Regions from separate parts of the Clostridium sp. LXY-7 genome, predicted to be linked through region 2. Evidence: a T-box and tRNA genes for the amino acid it is inferred to sense, from the RefSeq annotation. Region 2 holds a T-box; the other holds one or more tRNA genes.
What was found. The T-box of region 2 lies ahead of ACI48Q_RS02275 (glutamine--tRNA ligase/YqeY domain fusion protein). A T-box ahead of a tRNA ligase gene usually reads a tRNA of that ligase, here a tRNA-Gln.

Region 1 (16,618 bases), on a different contig from region 2:
TTTTATAATATAACCTTAGATTTACATTCAGGGCAGTACCCAAAAATTTCAAGTTTGTGACCTAAAACATGGAATCCAGTATCAACTTCTACAGTTCTTTCAAAAGCATTGAGTGGACAATATTCTATTGAGATAATTTTCTTGCATTGTACGCATATTAGGTAATGCTTATGTTCCATATGGTTTATTTCATATAGGGCTTTCTTACCTTCTGACAGATTAGATTTGAGAGCTACATTTTTTGCAACAAAGAGTTCCAGAGTTCTATATATTGTAGATAAGTTCAATGTATTATCTATAAGCTGAACCTTATAAAATATATCTTCAGCAGAAGTAGGAAATGGCAAATCCAATAGCACATCTAATATGAGCTGTCTTTGTTTAGTGCATTTTATATCCAGGTTATGAAAAAATACCTTGTAATCTATATTTTTATTCATAATAGACATCCTTTCAACTTATATTAAAATCAACCTAAAGTTTCATATTCTTATATATAGGAAATAAAATTCAAATTATAATGTTTCATGTTATATAATTATTATATACGAAGACCATGAGTTTTCCAATATTTTATAGTTTCAATTTATAATTTCATATAGTAATTACAAGCAGGTTGTGAATTGAACTGTTTATAGAATTTTATAAATAATTAATCAACAGCAATTGGAAACTATACATTGAATATGGTATAATTTACATGGAGAATATACTGATTATTATAATAGTTCTGAATAAGGTATTTGAAATGAAAAAATAAGTAAAATGTATGTAAAGGATTTATAATAACAGAGTATAGTAATTTATCATAAGTTGGAGGTAAGAGTAGCATGGAACTAAAGGTTAACAAAGAGTATGTATTAGATACTGCGAAGGAATTATTACAGTTTGACAGTCCTAGTGGTTTTTGTTTTGGAATAATGGACATGATTGCTTCATGGGCAGAAAAGTTTGGCTATGATTTTGAAAGAACTATAAAGGGTTGTGGAATAATAACTGTACCTGGAGAAAGTAATGAACAAGTAATAGGGTTATCTGCCCACGTAGATACTCTTGGAGCTATGGTTAGATCAATAACTAGCAATGGTACTTTAAAGTTCACACTAATTGGAGGACCTATTGTACCTACATTGGATGGAGAGTATTGTAAAATTAGAACTAGAGACGGAAGGATTTATGCTGGTACATTCTTAAGTACAAGCCCAGCAGCTCATGTATATGAAGATTGTGTTTCTAAAAAACGAGATGCTAACAATATGGAAATAAGAATCGATGAAGTAGTGAAATCTAAAGAAGATGTAGAAAATTTAGGAATATGTGCTGGAGATTTTATATTTATAGATCCTAAGACTACTGTTACAGAGAGCGGCTTCTTAAAATCAAGATTTATTGATGATAAAGGAAGTGTCGCTTGTTTAATGGGATTATTAGATCTATTTAAGAAAACAAAAACAACTCCTAAGTATACCACTAAAATATTTATTTCTACTTATGAAGAGGTTGGTCATGGTTCTTCCTATATACCACAGGATATAACTGAGATGCTAGCTGTAGATATGGGATGTATAGGAGAAGATTTAAGCTGTACAGAATATGATGTATCCATATGTGCTAAGGATTCAGGAGGACCATATGATTATAATATGACTACAAAGTTAGTAGAGCTTGCTAAGAAAAATGGAATTAATTATGTAGTAGATATTTATCCATTTTATGGTTCAGATGTAGGTGCAGCATTACATGGTGGAAACAATATAAGAGGAGCTCTTATAGGACCAGGAGTTCATGCATCACATGGTATGGAGAGAACTCACTATAATGCAATGGAAAGCACAATTAAATTATTATATTTCTATTTAACAGAATAGAAAAAATATAATGGCCTCTAGGTTTATTCCATAAGATGGGATGAGTCTAGGGGTTATTATGTTTTATAAGAGTGAAATTTAATTTTATATATTTGAAATTCAAATAGCTATCATTATTTCTATAAATAATAAGTATTAGACAATTATGACATTAAATAATAGAATCTAATTGTGGAAAGAATAAAAGATTTCGCATCAAGAAACTTAAATAATGGGGTATAGCCAAGTGGTAAGGCATCAGACTCTGACTCTGAGTATCGTAGGTTCGAATCCTACTACCCTAGCCATGTTTTTGTATAATAATTATTTTTTACTATCATTAATATTTAACTTTAGGGAGGGTATTCTTATGGATTATGAGGCTCTGTTATTGTTAAGTGAAGAGGAAAGAGAAATAGTTATGAGGAATCAGCTAGGAGATGAAAAGTGCAAATTAATTGATAAGTATGATTTGTATCCTAATAACAGGCTATATTGGGAAAGGCGTCAAGAGAAGTATCCTACCCAGGAATATTTTAGCCACAAGATGGCATTAAAGACTTCAGTTATAGGAATTATATTTCATATAAATAGACTATGTTATGCAAAAACAAAATATTTTCAAGAGAATTGGGATGAGTATGTCCCTTGTATATTTAAGCATGACGAGGGGTTTGTAGAAACAGAGATTTATAACATGGAGTATATTAAGCAAAGGCATACTAACATAGTACTTGATCTAAGGGAATTAGCGAAAATTCATTGGATAAGTGAATTTAGAGAGCTATGTAAATACTTAGAAGAGAGTTTAGAAAAGGTAAAGCATGATTCATATAGCAGTGCTGTATGATTTTATAATAGAATTTAACATCATCAATTATAAGAGGAAGTCACTGACTTCCTCTTTATTTTATAGATATATGGAAGCAAGATATATTTCTATTAAATTTTATTGGCAATATTCTTATCAATAGTATAATAATTCAAATGAATAAAAATAGACATTTACACTGTTTTTGTAACTTTATTATCAGATATGGCAGAGACCCATTTCACTCTGCTTATTAAGATGGTAGTTATTAATGCTGCCATATAATTTGAGAATAGATTACCCCAGAATACGGAATAAAAACCTAAATATTTTTCTGTTGCTAAGATAAATAGATATCTTAAAAGCCATATTCTCAGAATACTTATAATTAGTGGGATTCCTGTACGGCCCAATCCTATAAATGCATTTTGTTCCACCATACATATACCAAAGCCAATAACTGAATAAGTATAAATATGAAGAGATTTGTTAGCGATATCAAGAACATTCTGTTGACGAGTGAATAAAATAGTAAGTTGTGAAGATAGAGGTACAACTATAGCTATTAGAATAGCAGCAGTTATAGCACTTATAACACATCCTACGAAACAAGATCGTTTAGCTCTAGCACCTTGTCCAGCTCCTACATTCATACTTACCATAGTTGCTATGGCAGCACCAAATGAGGAAGGCAAATTAAAGCAAACAGAAGTTATATTATTTGCAATACCTTGGCCATTTAATACAATAGCCCCATACTTTGCTACTTCATTGTTAATAAGGAAGAAACCTAAATTAAGCATTATGCTAGACAACATAGATGGTATTGCTATGCGTATTAATTTCTTTAAAATTCTAAAATCAAATTTAAATCCCTTTATTGTTAATCTATCATCACTGACCTTTACAAATAATTCATAGAACATCCAGATACATATCAAAATATTTGAAACTAAAGATGCAAGGACAGATCCTACAATTCCTAAGTGAAGAATAGCTATAAATATAATATTAAATATAACTTTTAAAATTAACATTAAGACCATTCTTATAAAGGTAGCCTCAGGCTTACCACTGGCATTTTTAATTGAATTATAAATGGATTCTACAAAAGAAAAGGGGATAACTAATGCATATAGTGATATATAAAGAAATACATCATGAGAAATTTGAGGATCAACATTTTTAGATATAGGAAAAGATATCATAGCGAGGATCGGTGCCATAATACAACCTAAAATAAAAGAAAGAACCATGATTTGTGTAGAAGCACGTTTAGCATCTTCGATTTTTCCTTTACCATTCATCTGACCAAGCATAGCCATTCCGGCGACGCTAAGACCTTGAGCTAATGCACTCATCATGTTTATAACAGGTGTTGAATATGTAATAGAACTGGCTGCTACTGTTCCTACAATATTATTAATAAAAAGTCCATCAATAACAGGCATAATTGATTGAATTAATCCCATCATTAAGGTAGGAACTGACAGCATTAGAATGGTTTTAGGCAGAGAACCATTTAATATTAACTCACGTCTCTCTTCTGTTTTTTGATGTAGAAAATTAAATTTCATACTAAAATACACCAACTTTCATAAAACAAAATGTTCAATATATAGAAGTATATTACTTAATATACAATAGAACACAACATAATTATACTCCAAGTGATACAAAGTATCAAATTTAAGGAATTTTTTAAATAGTATACTAAGAATATATAGAAATTTCTGTATTATGATTTAATGATTTAGTAGAGTTGCATTTCATAATAACATTAACGGTCTAAAAGATTTGTTTTAAAAATAAAATAAAGTAAATACTATAATATATATTCTCGATAATAATGCAATTCAGTAACATTATGAAGGATAATTTAAGTAAATTAAACTTAAATGCAAATATATCATAGGATTTAAGTTTAATTACAAATTGAGTTATCTACATTCAGAATATAGAATACTAAGATATACACATAATAATTTTAAACCTTGGAGGAATTTATATGATAAAGGAAATACAATCCTTGTTGCTTGGAAAAACATTGAGAACAGAAGAGTTAAGTAAAGAAAAGTTCAATGTTCTTTGGGGGTTACCGATTTTATCAAGTGATGCCATATCATCAGTAGCCTATGCTGTAGAGGAAATTCTTTGGGTGCTTATTCCAATATTGGGTATAGCCTCCTATAAAAATATGTTCTATGCAGCTATTGCTATTGTAATATTATTATTCATATTGGTATTTTCATATAGACAAACTATTGATAACTATCCTAATGGAGGAGGGTCTTATATTGTTGCCAGTGAGAATCTAGGAAAAATTCCTGGATTAGTAGCAGCATCTTCATTGACCATTGATTATATTCTTACGGTGGCAGTAAGTACCTCTGCAGGAACGGCAGCTATAACCTCAGCATTTCCTATGCTATTGCCATATAAAACAGTAATAACTATATTTATAATATTTCTTATAACCTTAGGAAATTTAAGAGGGATAAGAGAGTCATCTGTAATTTTTGGAATACCGACTTATTTATTTATTTTTTCTATTATTACAATGATTGTAACTGGATTTATAAAAGTTTTGATTTTAGGGCAAATGCCACCTGCTTCAGTAGCTGTGGGAGAGCCACTGCAAGATATAACAATACTTTTATTTTTAAAAGCATTTGCATCCGGATGTACTGCATTAACTGGAGTTGAAGCAGTAAGCGATGGTATACCTAATTTTAAGGCACCAGCTCAAAAAAGAGCAAAAAGAGTATTGACATTATTAGCATTATTAGTGTTGATTATATTTGGTGGTCTTTCATATCTTGCAACTATGTATACAGCAGTGCCTAATCATAAAATTACTGTTGTAGCTCAGATAGCTATTCAAGTATTTGGTCAAAACAGTTTTATGTTTTGGATGATACAGTCAACTACAGCGCTTATACTCATAATGGCTGCAAATACAGCCTTTGCTGATTTACCATTATTATTTTCCATATTAGCAAGAGATGGATATATTCCAAGGCAGTTTGCTAAAAGAGGAAAGAGATTAAGCTTTTCAAATGGTATAGTTTTATTATTTATAGCATCTTCTATATTAGTATATATATTTAAGGGGAGCACACATTTATTAATGCCATTATATGCTGTGGGAGTATTTTTATCTTTTACACTTTCGCAGTCCGGTATGTTTATGAAATGGTGGAGGCTTCGAAATATAGGATGGAAGCACAAAGCCTTTATTAATGGAGTTGGCACCCTAGTTACAGCCGCAACCTGCATTATAATAGGAGCTACAAAATTTATTCATGGTGCATGGGTAGTGTGTATATGTATACCTATATTAGTTTTATTTATGGTAAAAATTAAAAAACATTATGTGAGTGTAGCTAATGATTTAAAAATTGATGTATATGATAAGAATATATGTACTAAAGAAAAGGTAACAAACCATGTAATAGTTCCCGTAGATACCTTTAATAAATCCTTTGTAAAATGTCTAAATTATGGACTAGTAATTGGAGACACGGTGGAAATATATCATGTATCTACTAATGAAGATGAATCAAAGAGATTAAAAGAAAAATATAGTGAGCTTCACATTGATATACCATTCATTGTGGAGGATGCTCCTTTTAGGAATGTAAATGAAACTTTATTAAAATATATAGATAATAGACAATTAAGTATGAAGAGAGGAGAAATGCTGACCATAGTAATGCCGCAATTTACTATTCATTCTTGGTGGCACCAGCTTCTTCACAATCAAACTTCACTATTTATTAGAACTATGCTTCTAAAAAGAAGAAATATTGCAGTGGTAACATTGCCATATTTAATTAAAGAATAAGAAGTATTTTAAAATAAATGTTGATTATAACTGCAGAATAGTACAGTATATTACCTATTTTAGTATATAAAATCAAGATTTATATGAGGATGACATGTAAATCAAGTTTCATTTATCAACCATTTTTAAAATAATAATATTGCAGTTTAATTTTAACATTTATTATAGTATAAATAAAAGAGATGGTTATTAAATATAACTATCTCTTTAAATTTGTCTAAAGCATATTTATTATAGTAAAGTTAGTATATTTTAACTAACTCTTTTGAAGGACTTCTGATAATACTTTTCCAATGCTATCATTTATAACTATACTAGCCAGAGAGTCGTAAGAGGTTGAAGCTTTATTTATTAATACTAAATCTTTGCCTTTAAAATATCTAATAAGTCCTGCAGCGGGATATACCACTAAAGAAGTCCCGCCAACTATAAGCACATCAGCGCTTCTAATAGCATTTACAGCATTATAGATTACATCCTCATCTAGAGCTTCTTCATATAGAACTACATCAGGTCTAACTAGCCCATCGCAATCACTACAGCGAGGAGCAATATCTTTTGAAGTCATAATATAGTCTAAGGTAAAGGTCTTACCACATTCCATGCAGTAGTTTTTATGAATAGACCCATGAAGTTCAAGAACGTTTTTACTACCAGCCATTTGATGAAGTCCATCTATATTTTGGGTTATTACAGTCTTAAGCTTTCCTAACTCTTCAAGTCTAGCAAGAGCATAGTGAGCAGCATTAGGGACAGCTTCAGTATAAACCATCTTTTCTTTATAAAATTTATAAAAATCCTCACTGTGGTTCATAAAAAAGCTATGAGTAAGAATATCTTCTGGAGAGTATGAAGAATTTTTTATTTTATATAGGCCATTATCAGATCTGAAATCGGGGATGGCAGATTCTGTAGATACCCCAGCTCCACCGAAGAATACTATGCTATTTGAACTATCTATTATATGCTTTAAAGCATCAACACTCATAGAAAATCACCTCAACATTATTATAACATAAGATTTTAAAACCAAAAATGATTTAATAAAACTAAAAATAGTTTAATAAAATTAAAAATTATTAAACTAAATTAAATCAGTTAGTGAATTATAATTTTAAGGGAAGTTGCATTCGTAAATGAATTATAATTATTTTAAAATAGGTGTAAGTGCTATATAAAAGTCAATTATTAATATTTCAATAATTGACTTTTATATAATAGAATAATAAACTATCCTCTAGAGATGACATTACTGGAAAACATAGAATAGAGTATTAAATTGATAGATTAAAATACTGTAGGAGGGATATTATGGAGAAAAATTCAGTCAAAATATACATTCCGTTTTGGATAACAGTAGTAATTTTGCTTCTATACATTAATTTATTTAAGAATTTTAAAATATTATTTTGGATAACTTTTGGATTTGAAAGAATTTTTAATGCTATTTATATAGATAAGATGCTAAGAAAAATAGATAAGCTTATTGAACAAGGAGAATTCAATGGGAAATTATTTGGAATTATAATGTTTACGGTTCTTCTAGGTATAGGAATATTCATATGGATTTTCATAAAGCAAAGAGAGCTATTTTATGTTATAATTCTAGGGGAGATATTTGATTTTATAATACTAAAGATTCTTAAATTAAGAAATCAAAAATAACATTATGGGGGTTTAACTATGGATAAAAAGTTAAAGTTATGTATTATAGGTTTTGGAAATTCAGCAAAGGAATTTTGTAGATTAATTATGGAGAAAGAGCTGCCAGTGATAGTTACAGGTATATCTACCAGATCTAAGGGAGCACTTCTTTGTAAAGATGGAATTGATGTATATAGAGCATTAAAAGAAGTAGAAGAATTAGGAGAATTTTCTAAAGAGAATCCAAGTAAGGTAGATATGAATTCTTTAGATATAATAAAAAATTCAAAGGCTGATGTGATGATAGAATTAAGCAGCCTTTCTATAAAAGATGGGCAACCAGCTATATGTCATGTAGAGACAGCATTTAATAATAATATGCATGTTATAACCGCAAACAAAGGTCCTATAGCTTGGGATTTTCATAGACTAAATAAATTAGCTATAGAGAAAAATAGAGTATTTTTATATGAAACTACAGTTATGGATGGAACTCCTATCTTTAACTTGGTGAAGTATACACTTCCAGGATGTAAGGTACTTTCCTTTAAGGGAATTCTAAATTCCACCACAAACTTTATTCTTGAAGAAATGGAAGGTGGAAATGACTTTGAAGCCGCTATAGTGGAAGCACAAAGAAGAGGTTTTGCAGAGGCTGACCCTTCAGCAGATATTGAGGGCTGGGATGCAGCTGCTAAAACTGCAGCTTTAGCTAATGTACTTTTAGAGGGAAAGATGAATCCTATGACTGTAGAAAGAGTTGGTATAGAAACTATTACTAAAGAGCAGATAGAGGAAGCTAAAAAGAATGGTATGAAATATAAATTATTATGTGAAGGATATATAAAGGATGGATTAGCCTATGGAAGAGTATATCCAGAATTAGTTAAAACTACAGATATTCTAAGTACTATAGATGCAACTTCTTCAATACTATGTATAACCACTGACTTAATGGGAGAAGTATGTATAGTGGAAAAGAATCCAGAAATACAACAAACTGCCTATGGAATATATAGTGATTTATTAGAGTTAAGAAGTAAGATTCTTTAATTAAAGATATAGGAAGCCATTCTCATGTTGTTGAGAATGGCTTTTAATATATAGAAAATATTATTATGAACATTGTTAAATATTTTTTAACAATAAAATTTTATGCAATTTCATATTGTAACAAAAATACAATGTTAGTATAATCTACTTAATGCTGATATTATAATAATTTGTCAAATAAACAAACTTTTACTAGATAATTAGCATTCATAATGAATAAAGATTCATAAATATATATTGTAAGAGAGGAAAGATTAATTATGGGAATTTACAAAATTATTGAAAAGAAAAGAAAAGAAGAGCAAAGAAGAAAAACTATAAAAGTAGCAAAAACTATAACTGCTGCAACTACAGCTGGAGCTGTGTTAGGGGCAACAGCAGGAATATTTTTAGCACCTAAGTCAGGAAAAGAAAGCAGAGAAGATTTAAAGAATAAAACTTGTGATGTAAGTGAAAAAGTAAAGATTAAGGGAGTGGAATTAAAAGAAAACTTCAATAATAAAGTTGTTGGAGGAAAGGATAATGTTAAAGAAGCTAAAGAGAAAATAAAGAATTATTTATCTGAGAAGAAAAATGTAAAACAATGTGAGGAGGCTGCTGACGAGATTTCTGAAACAGTTGAAACAGTGGAAGATAATAAAGCAGAGGAGCCATGTATATAGGACTCTCAGAGTTATTTTGGGGAATTATAGGAATAATTGGAGCTGTGACATTAGTTTATTTGATAATTGTTTTAAGGAATATTTCTAAGTTTGTAATTAATTTAAATGAAGTAATATCAGAAAATAAAAAAAATATAAATATACTATGTAATGATCTGCCTAAAATATCTGAAAAATGTACAAGCATTTGTGATAATGTAAATGATATTAGCGAAGTAATAACAGAGACTACTGCTGAAGTTGTAGTGGCAAAGGAAAATATTACAGGCAACATAGAAACTATTAAGGATATATTAAATATTATAGTAAGTATATTCTTTAAAAAATAATTATAAAAGCCATTATCTTTTAAAGAAGATAATGGCTTTTATTAAATCTTTAAATTGCAGCTTTTTCAGGAATTTCAGGTTTATCCTTCATTGGCTTAATTTCCTTATTATAAACATATCTAAATATAATTAAGCTTGTAAAGAAGGCAACAATTTCAGCAATTGGGAAAGCAAACCAAACAGCAATTACTCCAAAAGTTCTAGCCATTATCCATGCTACAGGAAGAATTATTACTAGCTGTCTTAGAATAGATATAAATAAGCTTTTAACTCCATGTCCAGTAGCTTGGAAAGCAGTTGAAATTATTATATTTACTCCTGCTGATATGAAGCAAAGACTTATTATTCTAAGAGCTGGAATTCCAACACGAAGCATTTCCTCAGAGCTATTAAATGCCATCAGTAGCTGTCTAGGGAATATGTTAAAGATTAGAGTTCCAAAGGCCATAATAGAAACAGATATAATAGTTGCTACTTTAATAGAACTGGTTATTCTCTTTTTATTTCTTGCTCCATAGTTATATCCTAGTACTGGCATAGTTCCTTGATTTAACCCAAATACAGGCATAAATATAAAGGATTGAAGTTTATAGTAAATACCTAAGACAGATACTGCAGCACTAGAAAATCCTATTAATATACTATTAAGACCCATTACTAAAACTGAGCTTATAGACTGCATAATAATAGATGGAAAGCCTACGGCATAAATATCTTTAATTACATAGCCTTTAAATTTAAAGTTTTTTAAATTTATCTTTACTTCGTGATTTTTCGTGAATAATATAAATAAACAGAAAATCATTCCTAAAATTTGACCAATTACCGTAGCTATAGCAGCACCAGCAACTCCAAGAGCAGGAAAGCCTAGTAGACCAAATATAAGTATAGGGTCTAAAATTAAGTTAGCAATTGCACCTATTAATTGAGATATCATAGGATAGGTCATATTACCAGTGGCTTGTAAAATTTTCTCTGCACAAATCTGAATAAGCATACCAAAGGAAAATATTGTTACTATGGAAGTATAAGAGGTACCCATAGCTATTACCTCTGGATCACTAGTAAAGCTAGTGAAAAACATTTTAGTAAAAAATAACCCGAATATGGCAAATATAATCCAACTTGCCAGTCCGAGTAATAGTCCATGATCAGCTACAGAATTAGCTTCATCAAATTTTTTCTGACCAAGTCTTCTTGAAATAAGAGAGTTAATTCCGACACCTGTACCAACACCAACTGCTATAAGTAAGGTTTGTATTGGAAAGGCTAAGGAAACTGCAGTAAGGGCAGATTCTCCTATTTGAGCAACAAATATGCTGTCCACAATGTTATAGCATGACTGAATTAGCATTGAAAACATAGTAGGCAACGACATAGATATAATTAGTTTTGCAATGGGTTCAGTTCCCATTTTATTTTCTCTTGTATGTTCCATTCTATCCCTCCAACCTATATTCTATTACAAAAAACTAAAAAGAAATATTAACAATTTATCAACAAAATTAACATAAACACTATAAGTATAGGTAATAAGGCCAAATATATTCATAGTTTATTAACATCATCTTGTAATAAAGTTTGATATAATTAAAAAAATATAGTAATTGAAGGGTAGATATATGTTTAATTTGAATGATTGTATAGGATTTATAACTAATAGCGCATCTAAAAAGATAACAGATGAATTTAATAGACGACTTAAAGATACTGGAATAACTAGAGTAAAATGGATAGCACTTTTCTATATTGGTGAAGTAGAAGGAATCTCTCAAAAAGAGCTTTCTCAAAAAATGAATGTAAATGAATCTTCTATAGTTAGACTTCTTGATAGAATGGAGAAGGAAGAGCTAACACTCAGAGTTAGAGATTCTCAAGATAGAAGGATAACTAAAATTTCTTTAACTGATAAAGGTAAAGAATTAAGAGAAGAACTAATGCCTTTAGGACAACAGTTTCAGGATGATGCTACCAATGAAATATCTCAAGAGGAATTAGATACCTTTAAGTATGTTTTAGACAAGATGATTAAAAATTTAACAAAATAGTTGACAATACCACAAATTGGTGGTAATTTTAAAACATAAATACTTGCTATTGCAAGTATTGTTATAACAACTGTTGTTGTAACAAGTTATGGTAGGAGGGGTTAATATGAAAAAAGATGTAAGACAAATGTTAAATGATTTTACCGGGGGATTAGCAACTTTAGCAGAAACTAATGGAGATAGCGTAAATGCTTTTATGAATTTACTAGGAACTAACTATGCAGAAGGTGCTATCGACACAAAAACTAAGGAATTAATAAGTGTAGGAATTGCTGCATATAATCGTTGTGAGTATTGTATAGTATTCCACGTATATAAAGCTTTAGAATCAGGAGCTACAAGAGAGCAAATACTTGAAGCAGCTATGGTATCTGTTGCCTTTGGTGGAGGTCCTACAATGGCCTACACAGTAACTTTAATTAAGGATTCTATAGATGAATTCGAAAAAGATTTTAAATAATTGATAATATAGATTAATAGTGAAACATACAAGGACCCTGTGCAAGAGTACAGGGTTTGAATTATATTGTGGAAAAAATAGAATTATAACTTACCCAGAGCAATGAAAATATAGAACAAATAAAAGCTATATTAAGGAGGATAAGGTATGGATATTAAATTAGAAAGTTTATCTGGTAATAATAAGAGTGCCAAAATAGGAAAAATAAATGTTTCTAAGGGAGATAAGGTTAATATAAATCAACAATTATTACAGTTAGAAACTAAGAAGGGTAATACTCCTTTGAAGTCAAAGAATAAATGTACTATAGAAGAGGTACTAGTTGAAGAAGGGCAAGAAATAGAGATAGGGCAGTGCTTATTTAGGGTTACTGAGGAGAAAGGCGGAGAAAGCAAGCCTAAGTTAGATTATTTTGGAAGTCTTATAAAGGGAAAAAAAGAGAATTTAGAATCAGACTTGCTAGTTATAGGGGCTGGACCAGGTGGATATGTATCAGCTATATATGCAGCTAAAAAGGGACTTAAAACTATTATTGTAGAAAAAGAATCTCTAGGAGGAACATGTCTCAATGTAGGATGTATTCCAACTAAGGCCTTAGTAAAATCTTCTGAGGTTTATCATAATATAGTGGAGGCCGAGGACTTTGGGATAGTAGTTAAAGAAGCACAGGTTGATATGTCAAAGGTAATAAAGAGAAAAGATAAAATCAAGGATACATTAGTTGGAGGTATTGATTACTTACTTTGTAAAAATGATGTAAGAGTAATAAAAGGAGGGGCTACCTTTATTGATGAAAAAAAGATACTTGTGAAAAGTGGAAGAGATGAATATACAATAGAAGCAACTGATACAATTATTGCTACAGGGGCAAAAATTGCCAATATTAATATACCAGGCATAGATAGTGATTTCGTATTAAATAGTACTACTGCTCTCTGTGATAAGGATAATATAGCCTCTATAACCATTATTGGTGGTGGGGTTATAGGCATGGAATTTGCATTTTTATATTCCAATTTTGGAGTTAAAGTTAATGTAGTAGAATGTTTTGATAGACTTCTTACCATGGTAGATTCTGAGGTTTCAGAGGAGATAAAAAGTATAGCTATAGATAGAGGCATTGGAATACATACTGGAGCAAAGGTTACAAGAATAGAAAAAGACGAAGAGGGAAAGGCAATTGTAATTTTTGAAAAGGATAATAAAGAGAGATTTATAGTAAGTGAAAAGGTACTAGTAGCCATTGGAAGAGTACCTAACATTGAAGGGTTAGATATAGAAAAGGCAGGAGTCAAATTAAATGACAATGGAAGAGGTATATTTGTTGATGAAACCTTAAGAACCTCTGTGAATAATATATATGCCATAGGTGATGTAAATAATAAAATTCAACTTGCCCATGTAGCCTCTCATGAAGGTATGGTAGCGGTAGATAATATCTTAGGTGCAAAAACCAATATGAACTATGACATGGTTCCAAACGTAATATTTACTTCTCCGGAAATAGCTTCTGTTGGAATTACAGAGGATGAAGCTAGAAATAAAAATATGAATATTTCTGTTAGTAAGTTTCCGTTTTCTGCAAATGGGAAGGCACTAACCATGGGTGAAGATAAGGGGTTTGTAAAATTAATTAAGGATTTAGACAACAATAAAATAGTAGGAGGTTCAATTATTGGACCTGAAGCATCGGCGTTAATAAGTGCTTTAACCTTAATTATTAATAATAATATTAGTGAGGAAGAGGTTGTACACACTATCTTTGCTCATCCAACCACCGGAGAAAGTATACATGAGGCGGTATTGGGATTAGGCATAGGAGCATTACATTGTCATGAATAAAATTGTAATTTCAAAAGAACATGATCCTTACTATAATCTAGCACTAGAAGAAGAATTACTGAGGAATGCTCTAGGGGATGAAACTACATTTTATATATGGCAAAATGAGAAGACCATAGTTATAGGAAGAAATCAAAATCCATATATGGAATGTGATATAGAAGAATTAGAGAAAAATAATGTGAAGCTAGCAAGAAGGATCTCCGGTGGAGGCGCTGTTTTTCATGACCTAGGCAATGTAAATTTTACTTTTATAACTAAAAGTAATCAAAGTAATTTAGAAAAACAGTTAAAAGTTATAAAAAGAGCTGTAGAGAACTTTGGAATAGAAGTGGAGTTTTCAGGAAGAAATGATTTGCTTTCCGGTGGAAAGAAGTTTTCAGGTCATGCTTTTTATGAAGAAGACGGAAATTATTTTCATCATGGAACCTTAATGGTAGATGTAGATTTAGATAACCTTGAAAGGATTTTAAAACCTTCCAAATTAAAGTTAGAAGGCAAAGGCATATCATCAGTAAAAAGTAGAGTGATAAATCTTAAAGATATAAATGAAAATATAACTATAACTAAATTAATAGAAGAATTGATTGAAAGCTTTCAATATTATTATGTTGAGCCTAAAGAAACTATGAGATGCAGTAAAGATAGATATATACCAAAGCTTATCCACAATTACAGTGATGAAAAGTGGATATATGGAGAGAGTCCTGTGTATAATGTGGTGATAGAAAGAAGCACACCCTTAGGAAATATACAGGCATACGTGAATGTGGAGCAAGGATTAGTTAAGGATATAAAAATATTTTCCGATAGTATATCCACATTGGATTTTCGTGAAATAGAAGATAAGATTAGAAATACTTATTTTCATGAAATTCAGTGGGAAGCTTATTTCTAGAAACTAAAAAAATTATAAATATATAAGTTGCAATAAAGTTCTATATTATAAATTAATTGATATGAACTTCATATTATCCCTGCTTAACCGTTCCGAAATCTTGATTTACTAAAGCTCTATTCAATAAAAAATCTAAAATACAACAACTCACTACATTCGGACAGGTTGTATTTCTTAACGATTTTTTCTTTCATAGAGCCTAAGTAAATCTAAGCTTTCTGCAAATGGTATTCGCAGCAATAATGTGAAGTTCAATTTCAACCATTTATTAAAAATATTTGTAATATGAATTATCTTTATTGCAACTTATATAGATATTATTTAATAAAAAATAAAATGAAAATACTATAATTTTTAGATTGTAAGAGAAAGGTTTTTCTTGCAATCTTTTTTATATGAAAAGAAATCTATTTGTCAATAAAGAAGTAGATAACTAAATGTGTCGTGGATAAGTAATACAGTTTTATTTGTAACTTATTATGTACAATGGTATCATATGTAATAATATGGTCTGAAATGGGAAAAGAAAGGAGCAATGAGAGTTTATATATTATTTAAGCTATCTCATTAATGATTAAAAATGAAATATAATAGTTTTTCGGAATTAGAAGAAGCATATTTAAATGTTGCTGAAGAAAAAGGGGCTGGAGAGGCCTTAACTCTATTAGAAAAAGAAATAAAAACTCTTTCAAAAGAAGAAGTTGAACAAAATTTATCCACCATATTGTTGGATAAGTGCTGCTTCTTTTATGAATGTCAAAGATATGAAGATACTCTCAATACTTTGCAGCTCATGTTAGACAAGGATTTTGTGTGTCCCTTATACTATTTTGATAATTTAAAGAGAGATGAAAAATTTATAAGGTTAAAAGAAAGAAATAATATGCTATTAAAAATTGCTAAAGAAAAGGTAAAATTTCAATACCAGGTTTACCTCCCAGAAGGATACAGTAAAGAAAGAGAATATCCTGTGTTTTTAAATTTACATGGAGATGGAGATAATACTAAGTACCATAAAGAATATTGGAAGCCAGAGTATCTTTTAAAGAAAGGCTTCATAGTGGTATATCTTCAATCTTCACAAATATTAAGACATAATAGCTATGGATGGATAAAAAGAGATATATTTATTGAAGAAGATTATAAGGATCAGGAGTTATCAGTAAATAGTAATAAG
Region 2 (16,618 bases):
AAATCGGTAAAAAATTAATTTTATGTTTTGCTGTTGTTATAGTTATGGCGTTTACTTTAGGATTAATTGCGGCTTCAAACATGGAGAGAATTAATAAGGATCTTGTAAAAATTTATGAAGTGGATATGAAAGAGACAATATATTTATATGATATAAAACAGAAACTATTGAACTTAAGAGCCGAATTTTTAAATGTTAGTAATCTGGAAAATGCAAGTAGTGTTTCTAGTAGTAAAGATAAAATAGATGGATTAATTAATGAGAGTAAAGAAATAATAAAAAAATATAAGAGTATTGATGGAAATAGTGAAGATGATTTTATATTTAGTCAATTTGAAACATTATTTAATGAGTACACAACATATTGTATTGAAACAATAAATTATATTTCAAAAGGCGATTATAATAGTAGTAGAAATACTGTAAACAAAGGGTCAGAAATTAGAGAAAACATGTTAGAAATACTTGATGAAAATATAGATCAGGCTTTGGTAAATGCTGAACAAAGTTATAAGACAAGCGATGTCACCTTTAAAAAAACTATTTTTCAAATGAATATTATAATTATTTTCATTATAATAGTATCTATATTATTAGCTATAATAGCATCAAGATTTGTATCTAACAAACTAAAGAATATTCTAAAATTATCTAAAGCTTTAGGACAGGGAGACTTAACATATACTATTCAATGTGATACAACAGATGAAATCGGACAGGCTATAAATTCATTAAATGATGCAATGAATAATGTAAAATCTCTAATAGGTAATATAAAGGAAAGTTCTGAGAATATAACTGTATCTAGTGAAGAATTAAATGCTATTACAGAAGAAATATCTTATAAAATGGAATCTATCAACGAGTCTACAAAGCAGATAGCTGCTGGTGGAGAGAATTTAAGTGCTACATCAGAGGAAGTTAATGCGGCATCAGAAGAAATAATTACAACTACCATGGAGCTTGCTAGAAAGGCTGAGGAGGGAAATAAAACCGCTGAGGATATTAAAAAACATGCACTAGAGGTAAAAAGCAGAGGTTTGAATGCTGTAGAAGAAGCCAAAAATATTTATAAGGAGAAACAAAAGAATATTATAGAAGCTATTGAGGATGCTAAGGTTGTAGATGAAATTAGAATAATGGCTGAAACCATAGGAAACATTACAGAGCAAACTAATTTATTAGCATTAAATGCTAGTATAGAAGCTGCTAGAGCAGGAGAGCATGGTAAAGGCTTTGCAGTGGTAGCAGATGAGGTTAGAAAATTAGCGGAGGAATCATCCACCGCTGTAAATAACATACAACAAGTTATTAATAGTATTCAAGGTGCCTTTAATAGACTATCTATTAATGCTCAAGATGTATTAAGATTTATTGATGATAATGTTAGTGGCAATAATGATTTATTAATTGAAACAGCTATTAATTATGAAAAAGATGCAGATTTATTAAGTGGTATGGCAAAAGAGGTTGCGGCAGCTGCAGAAATTATGTCTCAAACAACAGAACAGGTTGGGGGAGCAATTCAAACTATATCAGCCACAGCAGAGGAGAATTCAGCAAGTTCTGAGGAGATTTTAGTTAGTATGGAAGAGACAACTATAGCAGTGGAAGAAGTGGTTAGCTCTACAAAAAATCAGGCAGAATTAGCTGAAAAGTTAAATAGTATGATTGAAACCTTTAAAATTTAAAATTTAAATTTTAAGGCTCTGTTTTAATATAGTTTGATTAGCAATAATATGCAATTATAAATCAACAATAAATTAAAACAGAGCCATCATAATTTTCCATAAGAAAATTTAGGTATATAGCTTATTACTAATATTTAAACATTTCATTTTAAATCAAGGCTTTGTTTTAATATAGTGTTGATAATGAACTATATATTATTACTTGCAAACCGTTTCGAAAGCTTGATTTACTAAGGCTCTATTCAAGTAAAAAGTTAAAATACAACAACTCGATTCTCTCGAACAAGTTGTATTTCTTAACGCTTTTCACTTTCATATAGCCTAAGTAAATCTAATCTTCCTGCAAATGGTTTGCTTCGCAATAATATATAGTTCTAAAATCAACACTCGTTTAAAACAAAGCCTAAATCAAAAATAACATAAGTTAAGATGTCATATCTTTGATTTTCTGTAAACCTACAATTAATACTCCACCTAAAGCAAAATATATAAAGCTAAAACTCTCAAAATTCATAGGAGATTTAGGAATATCAAGAGTTGTAGGTCCCATAAAGATAGCATAAATTGAACCTAACATTAATCCAATTATAGTAAATATCAAGTTTTTATATTTATTATATACAACACTTTTTTCTTGTATTATTATTAACGGAATAGAGAAGACTATAAATCCTACAAATAAAGAGCTAATTTTATAAATTTCACGTTCGAAAATAACAGATAAAGCCAATATAGCTATAGAGAATCTAACTACCCATCCAATGCCTAATTTAATTAAAAATAAAATACCTTCTTTTCGCTCCTCTTTATTCTTTGCAGATGTTAAACTATTTAGGGAGTTTATCAACTCATCATAGAATCCCATAATAAAGGCTATAGTTCAACCAGATACGCCAGGAACACTGTCAGCCAGTGCTATTAAAAATCCTCTAAAGAAATTTAAAATATACATAAAAACACCTCATCTTATAAGTTTATGAGATTTAGTACATCATAGTATTTATCCCATAGCTAATATCCTCAATATCCCTATAACACTATATGAAAGCATTTTTAAGTAAACTTCACTTTAAGTTGAAAATAATCTAATTATATGTTCAAATTCAACAGAATAGTTAACAAAAAATTTGAATAAAGTATAAATTTTAATAAATTCTTCATACCTTATAAAAGTTTTAATCGTCTAATTATTATAAGGAGGATTTAGAATGAGCGCGCAAATTACTCCAAAGGATATTGATACACAAATAGAAAATTTAATTGATGAATGTGGTGATGATGTTTTAAGAGTATGCTATACCTATCTTCAAAATAAGGAGATGGCAGAGGATGCATTTCAAGAAACATTTATTAAGGTATATAAAAATATAGAAAACTTCAGAGGAACAGCTACAGAGAAAACCTGGGTAATTAGAATTGCAATTAACACCTGTAAGGATTTTTTGAAGACATCTTGGGTAAGAAGAATATTATTTTTTGGTGATACAATTAAGGAAGAAAGTTATACTATTGAAGAAGATATAATTAAGGGAATGAATAATGGATTTATAAATGAGATTATAAAAGCATTACCGCAAAAATATAAAGATATATTAATATTATATTATTATCATGGATATTCAATTAAAGAAATAGGAAATATATTAAAAATTAAGGAAGATACCATAAAAAATAGACTTTTTCGTGGAAGAAATATGATAAAAAATAGATTGGTAGAGGAGGAATGGTTTGATCATGGGAGCCGAGGATAATTACAGAGAACATAATAAAAATCAATTATCCCAAATAAAAGTAAATCATAACCTCAAAGAAGAAACCCTAAAAGCATGTAAGCTTGAGAAAAGAGAAATGAAAGACAAATATAAACATAAATTTAGAAAAGTGTGTATGGTTTCTATAATTATGTTTATTTGTGTTTTTATGACTGGTAAAGTAAATAATAAGGCAGATGTACAGCTCATTACTCCTTCAACGTATAGTACACAACAGCCATCTATTTCTAAAGAGAGAGGGAGTATGAGGGGAATAGAGAATAGAAGTATTACCTATGAAGATGATTGGGGAATGTTAGAAATTTTTTTAGATGCCCATTATAATCAAGATGAATTTTTAATGCAGCCTTTAACCATACAATACTATGGAGAAGATGAAGTTTTAATTAAGATATCTTCTAATGAAGGATTAATAGATGAAGAATTAAAAGAAACGATTATGATACAAGGGCAAAAAAAGATAACATCAAAGTTAATTAATTGGAAATATGAACAAAATAAAACTGTACCTAAAAAAATTACATTAACAATTCAGATATATAAAATTAATAAAAAAGAACCTGTGGGTTCACATAAAGTTTATCTTGAAGAGAAAGATGGAATGTTTTTATTAAAGTAATCAATATTACAGCATATTACACAAGGGGGATTAATTATGAAAAAAAAGATATTAGCACTAATTATTGTATTAGCATTTTCTATTACTATTGTAGGATGTAACGAAAAGAAAAATAATGATAGTGCAGCAAATAAAGAAAAAAGTTCAAAAGTTGAGGACAATGTAGTTGATGATAAGGGAGAGAGTGAGAAAGAGGAGAATACAGAGACTCCAAAAGAAATTAAATCAGAAGATAAGGAAGAAGATAAGCCAGTTGAAAAGCCTGAAATAAAGCCAAATACATCAACTTCTAAGCCTGAAACAAAATCTGAAACAAAACCCGAAACGAAGCCTGAAATAAAACCAGAAGAGAAGCCAGAAGAGAAACCAAGTATAAATTTATCAGCAGAAGAGGTTATAAATAAAATAACAGCAGGAATTGAAGGTCCAAATCAAATATCTATGGAAGGTGATTTTTTTGCAGATCAATATGGGATTGATACCGGAATATTAGAAAACTACAAGGTTATAGCACCGATGATGATTGTACATGCTAGTGAATGTGCTGTGTTTAAAGTAAATGATCCTAAAGATATAGATAAAGTTAAAGCTGGAATAAATAAAAGGCTTAAATATTTAGATGATGTTTGGAAACAATATCTAGCACAACAATATGAATTGGTTAAAAACAATAAAATAGTAGTTAAAGACAACTATGTATTGTTTGTTATAGATGAATCAGCAGACACAATAGTTAGCAACTTTAATAATCTATTTAAATAAGGAAATATAAAAGGGTATTTAGTAGATTGTGATATTAGAAGAGAATTTAAAAATTATCAATTGTTGTTAATCTTTCCTTATGATAAAATATATAGATATATGATTGGAATAAATAATTATAAATTTAATATGTAATTCAATTATAGAGTTATATTAATTAAAGTAGTATTATTACAATTTATATATTAATATATGATTTAATTTTAGGAGGAAGCATGAAAATTAAGAAAAGTTCAATTATTACTTTTGTTCTTATATTGTCTTTGATATTTAATGGCATTCAGTATTTGCAGGTTAAAGATTTACCACAAGTTAAGCAAGAATATGTGGATGATTTATTTAGAAGTAAGATAAAAACTGCTATGGATGGAATAAACTTTTTAGAAGTGGAAACCGTTGAGAATTGCATAAGAAATTTATCTTATAATTTCAATTCAATGTCAGAGTTTTATAATATGACATCTTATTATTTACATAATCCAAAACTAAAAGAGACTTTATGGTATATGAAAAATACCTTGACATTTCCACCATATGTATCTCCAGAAACAGGTCAAGTAGACCCAGCAGTTAAGGATAAAAAAGTAGAAGATTTAATAACTAAAGAGGATATAAAAACCTTTTATCCAGTATTAGAAAAGCTTTATAGAAATCCAAAGGATAAAGATGCTAGTAAAGAACTTGAGAGTATCATAGCACCTTTAAGCAAAAGATTGAGCAAAGAATTAGGGTATCCTGATGATTATGAGTTAAAAAAATAAACTTTGAAAATAGCACCACCACATAAGCTATAGGATTATGTGGTAGTGCTATTTTATTTGGATGATAATAAAATAAATTTTATATTTTATCTTCAGAATATTTTTTTTTAGAAAATATTTTTAAAAAACATTTTGAAGATAGATAATTTTTAACAATACTAGAGTTATAGTAAATGTAATTTACTATGGTATATAAAAATTGTACCAATAATAAAGAAGCAAATAAATCCATGATTACGTGTTGTTTTACAAATTGAGTAGATAAGATAATAAGCCATCCTAAAATATTAAATAGAATTTTATGACTAGGATTAATACTTTTAGATTTATTTAATCCCTTTATAATTGAAAAAGTGGCAGCTACATGAATACTAGGAAAACAGTTTAAAGGTTTATCACTGAGATACATATACTTAACCATAGTAGATAGAAAATCATTCTGCAGGATATTTGGTCTTGGAACTTCTGTTTGGAAAAATAGGTAAATGAATAAACATATAAAATTTGCTATAAGCAGAGTAGCTAAGGTAATATAATATTTATCTCTAGATTTATAACATAGAAAAAATAAACTAAATATAATATAAGGCATGTATAGCATATAAGGAATAATAAATACGCTAATAAATGGGATTAGGTCATCTAAATTAGTATAAACTGAATAAATTTTGGAATGAGGAGCGTTGTTTATTAAGAAATAAAGCAAACTGGTTACAACTAAAGAAAATATCCATAGATAAGGAGCTAATGTTTTAAAGTTACATTTATTTGTAAATGGTTTCATATAATCACCTTCGTACTTTAATAGTAAGCATATTACATATTATACAGGTAATACAATAATGAATAAATAGAAATTTATTATTTTGATGTAAATAATTATAGAAAAATATATATGGAAATAAAATCCTTAAAAGCTTATAATAATTCATATGTATATTATTATAATTGGAGGATTGAAAATGAGAAATAATACAAGAAAAACTATTATATCAGGACTCTTCTTGGCGCTGGGATTATTACTGCCTTATATCTTTCATATAACTGGAGTATCAGGGAAAATTTTCTTACCAATGCATATACCAGTGTTATTATGCGGGTTTATTCTTGGCCCCCAGTATGGCCTAATAATCGGAATTATAACTCCTATTCTCAGTTCAGTATTAACAGGGATGCCACCAATATATCCAGCAGCTATTTCTATGAGTTTAGAACTTGCAACTTATGGGCTTGTTAGTGGGTTTTTATATAAAAATAAAAAAATGTCCTCAATAATATCTTTAATAATAGCCATGTTATTAGGAAGAGGAGTTTCTGGTATAGCAAGCTATGTATTAAGCAGCTTAATAGGTGGAAAGTATACCTTAAACATATTTATCATGGGAGCCTTTGTAACAGCTATTTGGGGTATTATAATACAACTTATGTTTATTCCTTTAATTGTTAAGATATTAGAGAGAGGTATAAAAGAAGATATATCATATACAAAATAATGTATATGGTATATCTTTTCTATATTATAGGCTGTGTTTTAATAATATACAGTTCTAAAACAAACATCTATTTAAAAGCTATGTTATAAAATTGGGCTCATATACTTTTTATCATGGTTTTTGTGTGAAAGCTTTATTATAACATCTTCAAAAATTTTTAAGCCCTCTTCTATCTGTTTTTCATTAGTGGCTGCATAACTTAATCTTAAGGTATTATCACCACTATGTTTACCATGGACAAAAAACATTTTTCCAGGGACCACAATTACATCTCTTTTTAAACATTCTTCATAGAGTTCATTAGAAGATAAAGTTTTAGGCAAAGTAATCCAAAAGTTCAATCCACCCATAGGATCTACAAAATCTATCCCATATTTTTTAAATTGTAATAATTTTTCAAGCATACAGTCATATTTTTTCTTGTATATAGATTTCATATAGTTTATGTGGTTTTCCCAATTACCATTTCTAAAGTATAAATCTAAAGACCTCTGAATAAGACCAGAAGAAGATATATCAGTATTGTGTTTGGCTTGCAATATCTCTCCAGAAAGGACTTTAGGGCATGCTAAGAAACCAATTCTTAGACCAGGCATTAGAAGTTTTGAAAAACTTTTTATATATATAACATTTTTATTTTCTATATCTAAGGATTTTAATGTAGTATGATGTTTATTATTGTCGAAAGAAAGTCCTGATAATGAATCATCCTCGACTAGATATACATTGTATTTCTCAGATAAATCTAGCAATCCTTTCATTTTATCTATGGAATAACATAGAGTAGTGGGATTTTGATATTTAGTCATTACGTATATTAATTTAGGCTTGTAGGCCTGAATGTATTTTTCTAATAAAGCTAAGTTCATACCGTCTTGTTCCATAGGAATCCCTACAATTTTAGCTCCTCTAGATTTAAATACAGATACAGCCCCAGTATAGGTAGGATTTTCTGTTATAACATAGTCACTAGGATTAAGTAATGTCTTACCCACAATATCAATACCTTGTTGTGCACCTGAAACAATCTGAATATGTTCAGCGGTAATATTAGATTTGGTCAATGAATTTGTAAAGCTTGCTAGAGATTCTCGAAGGGGAGCATATCCATTGCTCTCCTGATAACCAAAGGCAAAGCCTTTATCTCTATCAAGAACTTCATTAAGTACATCTTTAAAAGGCTCTATAGGAAAGATAGAAGGATCAGGGGTAACACTTCCAAAATTAATACTATTTATAGATATTTCTAGCTGCCCTGAAGATAAGCTAGATGGAACAAGATTGTTTTCATAGTTATCATCTATTAGTGGCATTGAGGAAACATTGCTATCATCTTGAAAACCATTGATTATAGATAAATCACAGACATAATAACCGCTTCCTTTAACTCCTTTAACATATCCAAAGTTTTCCAATTCCTTATATGCATTTATAATAGTAACGGTATTTACACTTAATTTATTTGCTAAAATTCTGATAGGAGGAAGCTTATCTCCTTTAATCAAGATATGATTAATTATTAAATTTTTAAAAGAATCTACAATTTGTAAATATAGTGGAGTAGAAATTTCTCTATTTAATTGTATCGATATATTATTCATAAAAACAAATCCTTTCACAAATTTATAGGCAATAATATAGTTAGCAAAATTAAGATAATGTTTAATTGTATCGTTACAATTATTGTATATTAATAATTTTTTTTTGTAAAGATATATGCATTGGAATAATACTTACATGATGTAGAGATTTAATTACAACTTATGTATTGAAATTAAGTTAAGATTTATGAAGATTAAAAAAGAGTTTCCTAAAATATTTTTGGAAACTCTTTTTAATTATTTAGAACTATTTTAATATGTTCAATAAACTTTATTTCCCAGTAGTTTCATTATCAAATAATGATTCCAAGCAATCTTGTTGTGCTGCAATAGTTAAAAGTAAGCTACCTACTGCAACTATAATATTACCTAATATATTTAACTGAAGCACAGTTTTGTCTTTTGATAATGCTACAGCAATTATACTCGCAAGAATAGAAATTTGTTGAGGAGTTAGGTTTATACAATCATTCATACAATCATTCATATTATTCACCTCAGCACAGTGTTGGTTAAATTGATAAAGGGTGTTTCATATTTCATTATTTCCTTCTAGGTATTCGTTTTGATTAGCTATTACAAGTGCTTGAACTTGGGTAAGGTTTTACAATAATCCATAGGACACCTCTCTATAGTGAAGGAATAAGCATACAATAACGTGATTTATTGTCATAAGTATTAATTAAAATTACAACTTAAATGCTATAAAATTCAATGGTAGTCATATAAAAAAGTAAATTTATATACTGATCAGTTATTTTTAAATGTTTTATATATGTAGTATATGAGTATGTATTGAAAAATGATAATGGTGAACTAGATTTTATAAAATTTTATTCTGACTCTACACATTTAAAAGCTAAAGATAATGAGAGAAAGGTTGAAGATAAGCAGATAGAGTAATCAATAAAAGTTCATATTTCAGATTTGGCAAGTATGTTGAAAAAGATTGCTTAAATCACAGGAAACAGCTATTAAAAAACGGATTCTAGTTAAGAAAAAATCTATAAAGACTAGTATTATATATACTGAAAGTAGGTATATGATTAGAGATAATAAACCTAAATTTTTTACTTTGATCATAGAAATGTAGATAGTAACCATAATATAATAACAAATATAATTATAAAATCTAGAAATATAAATGATGTTGATTCTTGCATAAGTAGACTAGAAAGACAACTGGGAAAACTTGAATTTTATGCTAAACACGTAGTATTAGATTCTGGATATTTTACTAACTATATTTGTAAGTGTATTTTAGAGAGCGATATTATACTAGCCATAGTTTATAGATTAGAACTTCATGTTAAATGAAAATATACCAAAAATAAACATACTTATATAAAGGAGTTAGATGTATATTCTTGTCTCAATGATTGTTTTTTATATTATAAAATTGTAACCTGAGAAGGGAATAAAGAATATACAAGTTTAGAATAATGCTATAATTAGAATTATTTTTATAGAACTTTATATAAATACCTAAGTAAAATTATGTAATTAATGTTGATAAATTATATAAATTCATTTAATATCAAGATATAAACAAAATATTTTATAGAAAGGGGTCTTTTTTATGAAAAAATCTCTTAGTATTTTATGTCTATCACTATTGCTAACTTTTATATCTATCATGCAATTTCCACTAAATACAAAAGCTGTGGAGAGAAATTGTGATTTGTATGGACAATATCACCGTCCTAATTCTAATGGTTCGTTTGTTAAAGTTAGCGCTCGAAACTATCAAGGTAATGGCACTTTGTTCACATGTGGTTGTAGTGAACAAGTGATAGTTCTTGATCATAATATTTATTGCTACGTATCTGATTGTACAATGGATTCTGATCCAGGATACCCATATATACCTGGAACAATGTCATATTATGTGCCTTCAAGAATATATTCAGGAATGCCTTCAGATTGGCAAGGCCTCAAGTAAAATATTTAAAGAAATGTATCAAAATAAATTTTGATACATACTTATAAAAAGTAGATTTGAGAAATCCACTTTTTGTATAAGTACGCTCAAAATGGATGTAATCTTAAAGCAAAAGTGAGGTCCATAAAGCATATAGAAGTGGTAAGTGTAAAGCTTAAGACAAGGGTATCCAACTAGAGGTGAAATCTGAAAGAAGTAGATTTTTAAGACCTAATAGAATTTAATTAATTGTACATAAAATATCCTATAGAGTAGATATTTTTAGATTGTCTACTCTATAGGATATATTTTATTAAGTCATATATATCATGTTTTTATGAATAATTTAGGTTTAATAATATATTTAACTTTATCTTCTATTTAAAACTTGACTTTAAAGCCACAGTTCTATTAAATACAAGCTTTTCATCAGTAGTATATTTTTTATCTACACAGAAATAGCCATGCCTAATAAATTGATATTTACTTTCTATAGGTGCATCTTTTAGACAAGGTTCTACTATACAATTAGAAAGCTTTATTAGTGAATTGGGGTTTATTTTTTCACCCCAGCCTTTAGAGGAATCTTTTAATAATTCTTCATCTAACACTAAAGGATTATAAATATGAACTTCAGCAGGAATTCCATAAGAGGCAGATACCCAATGAATAGTTCCTTTAACTTTTCTTCCAGTAAAGCCAGAGCCACTTTTAGTTTCAGGGTCATAGGTGCAAAGAAGTTCTAGGATTTCTCCGGTAGTTTCATCTTTTATAATCTCATCACATTTGATAAAATAAGCACCTTTCAAACGAACTTCTTTACCAGGTGATAGCCTATGAAATCCTTTAATTGGTTCTTCCATGAAATCCTCTTTTTCAATATAAAGGGTTTTAGTAAAAGAGACTAATCTTTTTCCTAAGGATTCATTTTCGCTATTATTTTCAATTTCTAAAAATTCAACTTCATCATTATAATTGGTAATAGTCACTTTTAGAGGATTCAAAACTCCCATAACACAATTTACTTTAGTTTTTAAATCTTGGCGTAAGCTATTCTCAAGCATTGATATATCTACTGTACTATCATTCTTAGGAACTCCAATTTCAGATAAAAAGTGTTTTATGCTTTTAGGAGTAATACCTCTACGACGAAGCCCTTTTAAGGTAGGAAGTCTAGGATCATCTCATCCATCTACATAATTTCCCAAAACTAATTGTTTTAAATAACGTTTTGAAGTAACAACCCCTGTTAAATTTAATCGTCCAAATTCTCTTTGTTTTGGAGGCTCACTTATATCAACTTCATTTAAGAACCATTCGTAAAGAGGTCTGTGGTCTTTAAATTCTGAAGAACAAAGAGAATGAGTTACTCCTTCTATGGCATCTTGGAGAGGGTGAGCGAAGTCATACATAGGGTATATGCACCACTTATCTCCAGTCCTATAATGATGAGCAAATTGTATTCTGTAGATAACAGGATCTCTAAAGTTTATATTAGGAGAAGCCATATCAATCTTTGCTCTTAGCACTTTGGAGGCTGCCGGAAATTCACCGTTTTTCATTCTAATAAATAAATCTAAATTTTCTTCTATAGTTCTATCTCTATAGGGACTATTTTTACCAGGTTCAGTTAAAGTACCTCTATATCCTCTGATTTCATCAGGACTTAAATCACATACATATGCTTTTCCTTTTTTAATTAATTGAATGGCATACTCATAAATTTTATCTGAGTAGTCAGAACCATAATAAATTCTGTCTTCAGGGTCAAACCCCATCCATCTCATATCCTCAATAATAGACTTCACATATTCAATATCTTCTTTAAGTGGATTAGTATCATCAAAACGAAGATTAAATTTACCACCGTACTTAGTAGAAATACCATAACTTATATTAATGGCATAGGCACTTCCAATGTGAAGATATCCATTAGGTTCAGGTGGAAAACGAGTGCATATGCTTCTTGAGTACACCTTATTTATTATATCCTCATCTATAACTTTATGAATAAAATTTGAGATAATTATATCATCAGTAACATTATTATCTAAGTGACACATCTATAAATCCTCCTTTTATTAAGTGCAAGCACTTATCAATATAAAATCTAATATCCTAAATTTTATAATATTGATAATTTAGTTTAAGTATTTTACAATAGGAAAGATAAAAAATTACATAAAAAAACTCTCACCTCCAAGACTTAATTGCCTTGGGGACGAGAATTATTACATTCGTGGTGCCACCCCAGTTTATTAATATGTTACCATATTAACCTTATCAGGTACGGCAGCTTAATTTTAAAATTCATATAGTAGTACTGCGTATACCTTAGCTCTGTAACAGGAGCTCCTGTCATAGCCTCCCCTTTTGTAAACAAAAGATTTGGTATGAAGCTCAGAGGCTTGTTTCAATAAAATCTTCTTTGCCTATTTTCAGCTACTTAGGCTCTCTGTAAAAGAAAAATAATATTTACTCTCCTCATCATCGCTATAAAAATTGTTTTATTAATTTAGTATATTTTATAACATAAAAAATGTGATGTCAATATTGGAATATTCGTAAAATTTATATTTGATAGAAGCTGGAGCCATATGTAATAGTGTATTATTTATAAGGCTCTGTGTTAATATAGAATTGATAATGAACTATATAGCACTGATTACAAACTATTTTCAAAGGATAATTTGATAAAAGTTCTTATTTAAATAAAAAGTGAAATTACAACAACTATTTGAAATAGATCTGATCTTAAATAAAGATATTACAAATGATGATGAAGTAATTTAATACATATATGGTTTAAATAATCAAAAGTTTGAAATATTTTATAAATATATAATAAAATTGAACGATATATATATTAAATCAAGTGGATATAAAGGTTAACTATAATAATTCGCTGATTAAATGAAGAAACTTTAAAGTTTATAAAGGGAGAGAATAATTTTGCATGAAAATAATTTTATAATAATTAAATCTGAGGATAATATATTAACTGAGGGAGTGGTAAAAGAATTTACTAGAAATAATTTATCAATTACATATAGAAATAAAACTAAACTTCAGAAAGGAGAGAAAGTTAGAATTAATATTTTTGATAAGCTAAATGGATTATTCGTTTATGATGGAGAAATTAGAGAGATATTAGGTAAGGAAATAATATTGAGTAATATAAATTACATAAAGAATTTTCAAAGAAGGTCAGAAGTAAGATTGGATGTTAATGCTAACTTTCAGATTAACGCATTAAAAAAAGAAAATGAAGAAATTATAACCTTAGAAAAACCAATTTTAGTTAATGTTAAAAATATAAGCGCTAGTGGTATATTAATTAGATGTGATTTAGATATCCCAGAAAGTGTTTCTGTGATTATTGATATGAATATCAAAAATAAGATTATAAAAGCCCTTGCAAGTATTGCAAGAAAATATAAAGGAAAAGATGGATATTATTATGGATGTGAATTTAATGATTTAAGTGAAAGCGAAAAAGAACATATAAGAACAACTGTAGTTGCTGGACAAGCAAAGTTATTACAAAAAAAGAATTTTATAAATTAAAGTTCGAATCATTCAGAGGTTATCCGCAATCTTTAAAAACATTATGTGAAATAAATAATAACTGTGGATGTTTTCAGAATAGTAAGATATAATAGTTGTGTAAAATAGAATAAATGCTAGGGGTGCCGAAAGGCTGAGAGATACTTTATTGTATAAACCCTTTTACCTGATCTGGATAATACCAGCGTAGGAAAGCTTAAGTTATATTATGTTATAAAATTTAAGGTAGACATTATATGTAATTATATATTTATGTATTATAACATTAATCTAGAAGAGTTTAAAAGCTATATTCCAAGCTGGGATATAGCTTTATTTTTTTACAAAAAAAGGAACAGCCCCAGGGGTCGTTCCATTATATGGAATGCCCCCTGGGGTAGTGACAAAATATGGAGGGATAACATGAGAAATTATAAAATGCCTACATTGACTATTGCAGGTTCAGATTCTTCAGGAGGAGCAGGAATTCAGGCTGATTTAAAGACCTTTAGTGCTATAGGAACCTATGGAATGAGTGTAATAACTGCAATTACAGCACAGAATACTCATGGTGTATTTTTAGTTGAAGATATAAGTGAGGAGATGATAAAAAAACAGATGGAGGTGGTATTTGAGGATATAACTCCTAAGGGAGTAAAAATAGGAATGGTATCAAGCCCAGATATAATATTAGCTATAGTGGAGGGTCTAAAGAAATATAGACCAAAGTACTTAATTGTAGATCCAGTGATGATATCTAAAAGTGGATATTCTCTTTTAAAATCAGAAGCTAAAGAGAATTTAATTAAATATCTTATTCCTCTAGCATATATAGTAACACCTAACACTATGGAGGCGGAAGAGATAACAGGAATGTCCATCAAAACTGTTGAGGATATGAAGAAAGTAGGAGAAAAAATCCTAGAACTTGGACCAAAGTATGTACTTATGAAGGGTGGACATCTAGATGGGGATGCAGTGGATATACTTTTAGGAAAAGATTTATTTAAGATTTTCAAAGAAAAAAGGTTAGATAGGAAAAATACCCATGGCACAGGATGTACCATATCCTCAGCTATAACCTCTTATCTAGCTTTAGGATACCCTATTGAAAAAGCTGTGGAATTAAGTAAAAGATACATAACAGAAGCTATAAGACAAAGCTTTGATATAGGCGGAGGAGTAGGACCAGTAAATCATTTTTATGAATTTAAATAAATTACGAAGTAATTTATTTAGTGAATTGCGCCCAAGGTACAGAGAATTGGCTTTGCCAGTGAATTGCAACCTATGGTTGCAGTGAAGTGCGCCTTTAGCGCAGATGGTTGACTGCGTCAGAGAGAAAGCTTTTGCCTAAGCAAAAACTTCTTTCCGAAGTTAGTGAGTAACTCTCTGCCAACAATGTGAGTAATTCGCTGTGAGCAAGGCGAACACTTCTCTGCGATCATAGGTCGCAATTCACTTAATAAAATGCTTCACACTTTATTAAAAGGAGGATATATTATGTATAAATTAATCAGCAAAGTGAAAGAGGCAAATCCATTAGTGCTTCATTATACAAATGAGGTTACTATAAATGACTGTGCTAATATGACCTTAGCAGTAGGAGCAAGTCCGCTAATGAGCTATTCTCATGAAGAGGTAGAAGAGATTGTAAGCATTGCAAGTGCTGTAGTTATAAACATTGGAACTATGAACTCCTCACATTTAGAGTTATTCCTTAAGGCTGGAAAAGCTGCTAATAAATATAATAAACCTGTTATTTTAGATCCAGTTGGTGTATTTGCTACTAAAACTAGAACTGAGTTTACCAATAGATTATTGAATGAAGTGAAGTTTGATGTGGTTAAAGGAAATGTAGCAGAAATTAAGCATATAGGAGGCTTTGATGTTAATGGACAAGGGGTAGATTCTTTTGATGATGGTGAGGACATTGATGAGATAATTAAAAAAATATCTAAGAAATTGGGCTGTATAATTGTTGCTACAGGAAAAGTAGATGCTATTACTGATGGTCAAGAGATAATAAAAATTAATAATGGCAATGCAAAACTTAAAGGAATAACCGGAACAGGATGTATGACAGCAAGTCTTATAGGCAGTTATTTAGGATGTACAGATAATAAATTAGAGGCAGCAACAATGGGTGTACTTACTATGTCTTTAAGTGGAGAGATAGCGGATTATAACAATTTACCTATAGCTAGTTTTAAGGAGTCACTATTCAATACCGTATACACTTTAGATGAAGAGAAATTAGAGAATTATGGGAAGGTGGTTAGACAATGAAGTTTACAGATTACTTGTTTGAAGAAGTAAAAGAAATATGGCTGGCATATTTAGAGCATCCCTTTATAAAAGAAATAGCAGCTGGAACTCTTCCAAAGGAGAAGTTTAAAGCCTATCTTATACAGGACTATTTATATCTTAAGGAATATGCAAAGTTATTTTG

Region 1: it encodes a tRNA-Gln, which carries the amino acid that the T-box ahead of ACI48Q_RS02275 (glutamine--tRNA ligase/YqeY domain fusion protein) is inferred to sense. The anticodon was not compared.

Annotation. Positions count from the first base shown of each region.
Region 1 is NZ_JBLLJL010000004.1:588,353-604,970, forward strand. Features, by position in the region: gene ACI48Q_RS16030 (Fur family transcriptional regulator) at 3-440, opposite strand; gene ACI48Q_RS16035 (M42 family metallopeptidase) at 831-1,868, shown strand; tRNA gene ACI48Q_RS16040 (tRNA-Gln) at 2,081-2,155, shown strand; gene ACI48Q_RS16045 (hypothetical protein) at 2,218-2,697, shown strand; gene ACI48Q_RS16050 (MATE family efflux transporter) at 2,853-4,235, opposite strand; gene ACI48Q_RS16055 (APC family permease) at 4,667-6,505, shown strand; gene ACI48Q_RS16060 (NAD-dependent protein deacylase) at 6,762-7,493, opposite strand; gene ACI48Q_RS16065 (hypothetical protein) at 7,817-8,170, shown strand; gene ACI48Q_RS16070 (hypothetical protein) at 8,189-9,202, shown strand; gene ACI48Q_RS16075 (YtxH domain-containing protein) at 9,463-9,864, shown strand; gene ACI48Q_RS16080 (hypothetical protein) at 9,855-10,193, shown strand; gene ACI48Q_RS16085 (MATE family efflux transporter) at 10,243-11,631, opposite strand; gene ACI48Q_RS16090 (MarR family winged helix-turn-helix transcriptional regulator) at 11,816-12,241, shown strand; gene ACI48Q_RS16095 (carboxymuconolactone decarboxylase family protein) at 12,348-12,701, shown strand; gene lpdA (dihydrolipoyl dehydrogenase) at 12,849-14,543, shown strand; gene ACI48Q_RS16105 (lipoate--protein ligase) at 14,536-15,441, shown strand; gene ACI48Q_RS16110 (hypothetical protein) at 16,022-16,618, shown strand, end outside.
Region 2 is NZ_JBLLJL010000001.1:464,855-481,472, forward strand. Features, by position in the region: gene ACI48Q_RS02225 (methyl-accepting chemotaxis protein) at 1-1,691, shown strand, start outside; partial or broken gene ACI48Q_RS02230 (undecaprenyl phosphate translocase family protein) at 2,116-2,643, opposite strand; gene ACI48Q_RS02235 (sigma-70 family RNA polymerase sigma factor) at 2,900-3,442, shown strand; gene ACI48Q_RS02240 (hypothetical protein) at 3,426-4,082, shown strand; gene ACI48Q_RS02245 (DUF4358 domain-containing protein) at 4,119-4,844, shown strand; gene ACI48Q_RS02250 (hypothetical protein) at 5,060-5,605, shown strand; gene ACI48Q_RS02255 (phosphatase PAP2 family protein) at 5,685-6,389, opposite strand; gene ACI48Q_RS02260 (ECF transporter S component) at 6,568-7,098, shown strand; gene pdxR (MocR-like pyridoxine biosynthesis transcription factor PdxR) at 7,182-8,699, opposite strand; gene ACI48Q_RS02270 (hypothetical protein) at 8,971-9,186, opposite strand; partial or broken gene ACI48Q_RS02275 (glutamine--tRNA ligase/YqeY domain fusion protein) at 10,998-12,683, opposite strand; T-box leader at 12,835-13,120, opposite strand; gene ACI48Q_RS02280 (PilZ domain-containing protein) at 13,573-14,187, shown strand; TPP riboswitch at 14,296-14,397, shown strand; gene thiD (bifunctional hydroxymethylpyrimidine kinase/phosphomethylpyrimidine kinase) at 14,590-15,384, shown strand; gene thiM (hydroxyethylthiazole kinase) at 15,670-16,455, shown strand; gene tenA (thiaminase II) at 16,452-16,618, shown strand, end outside.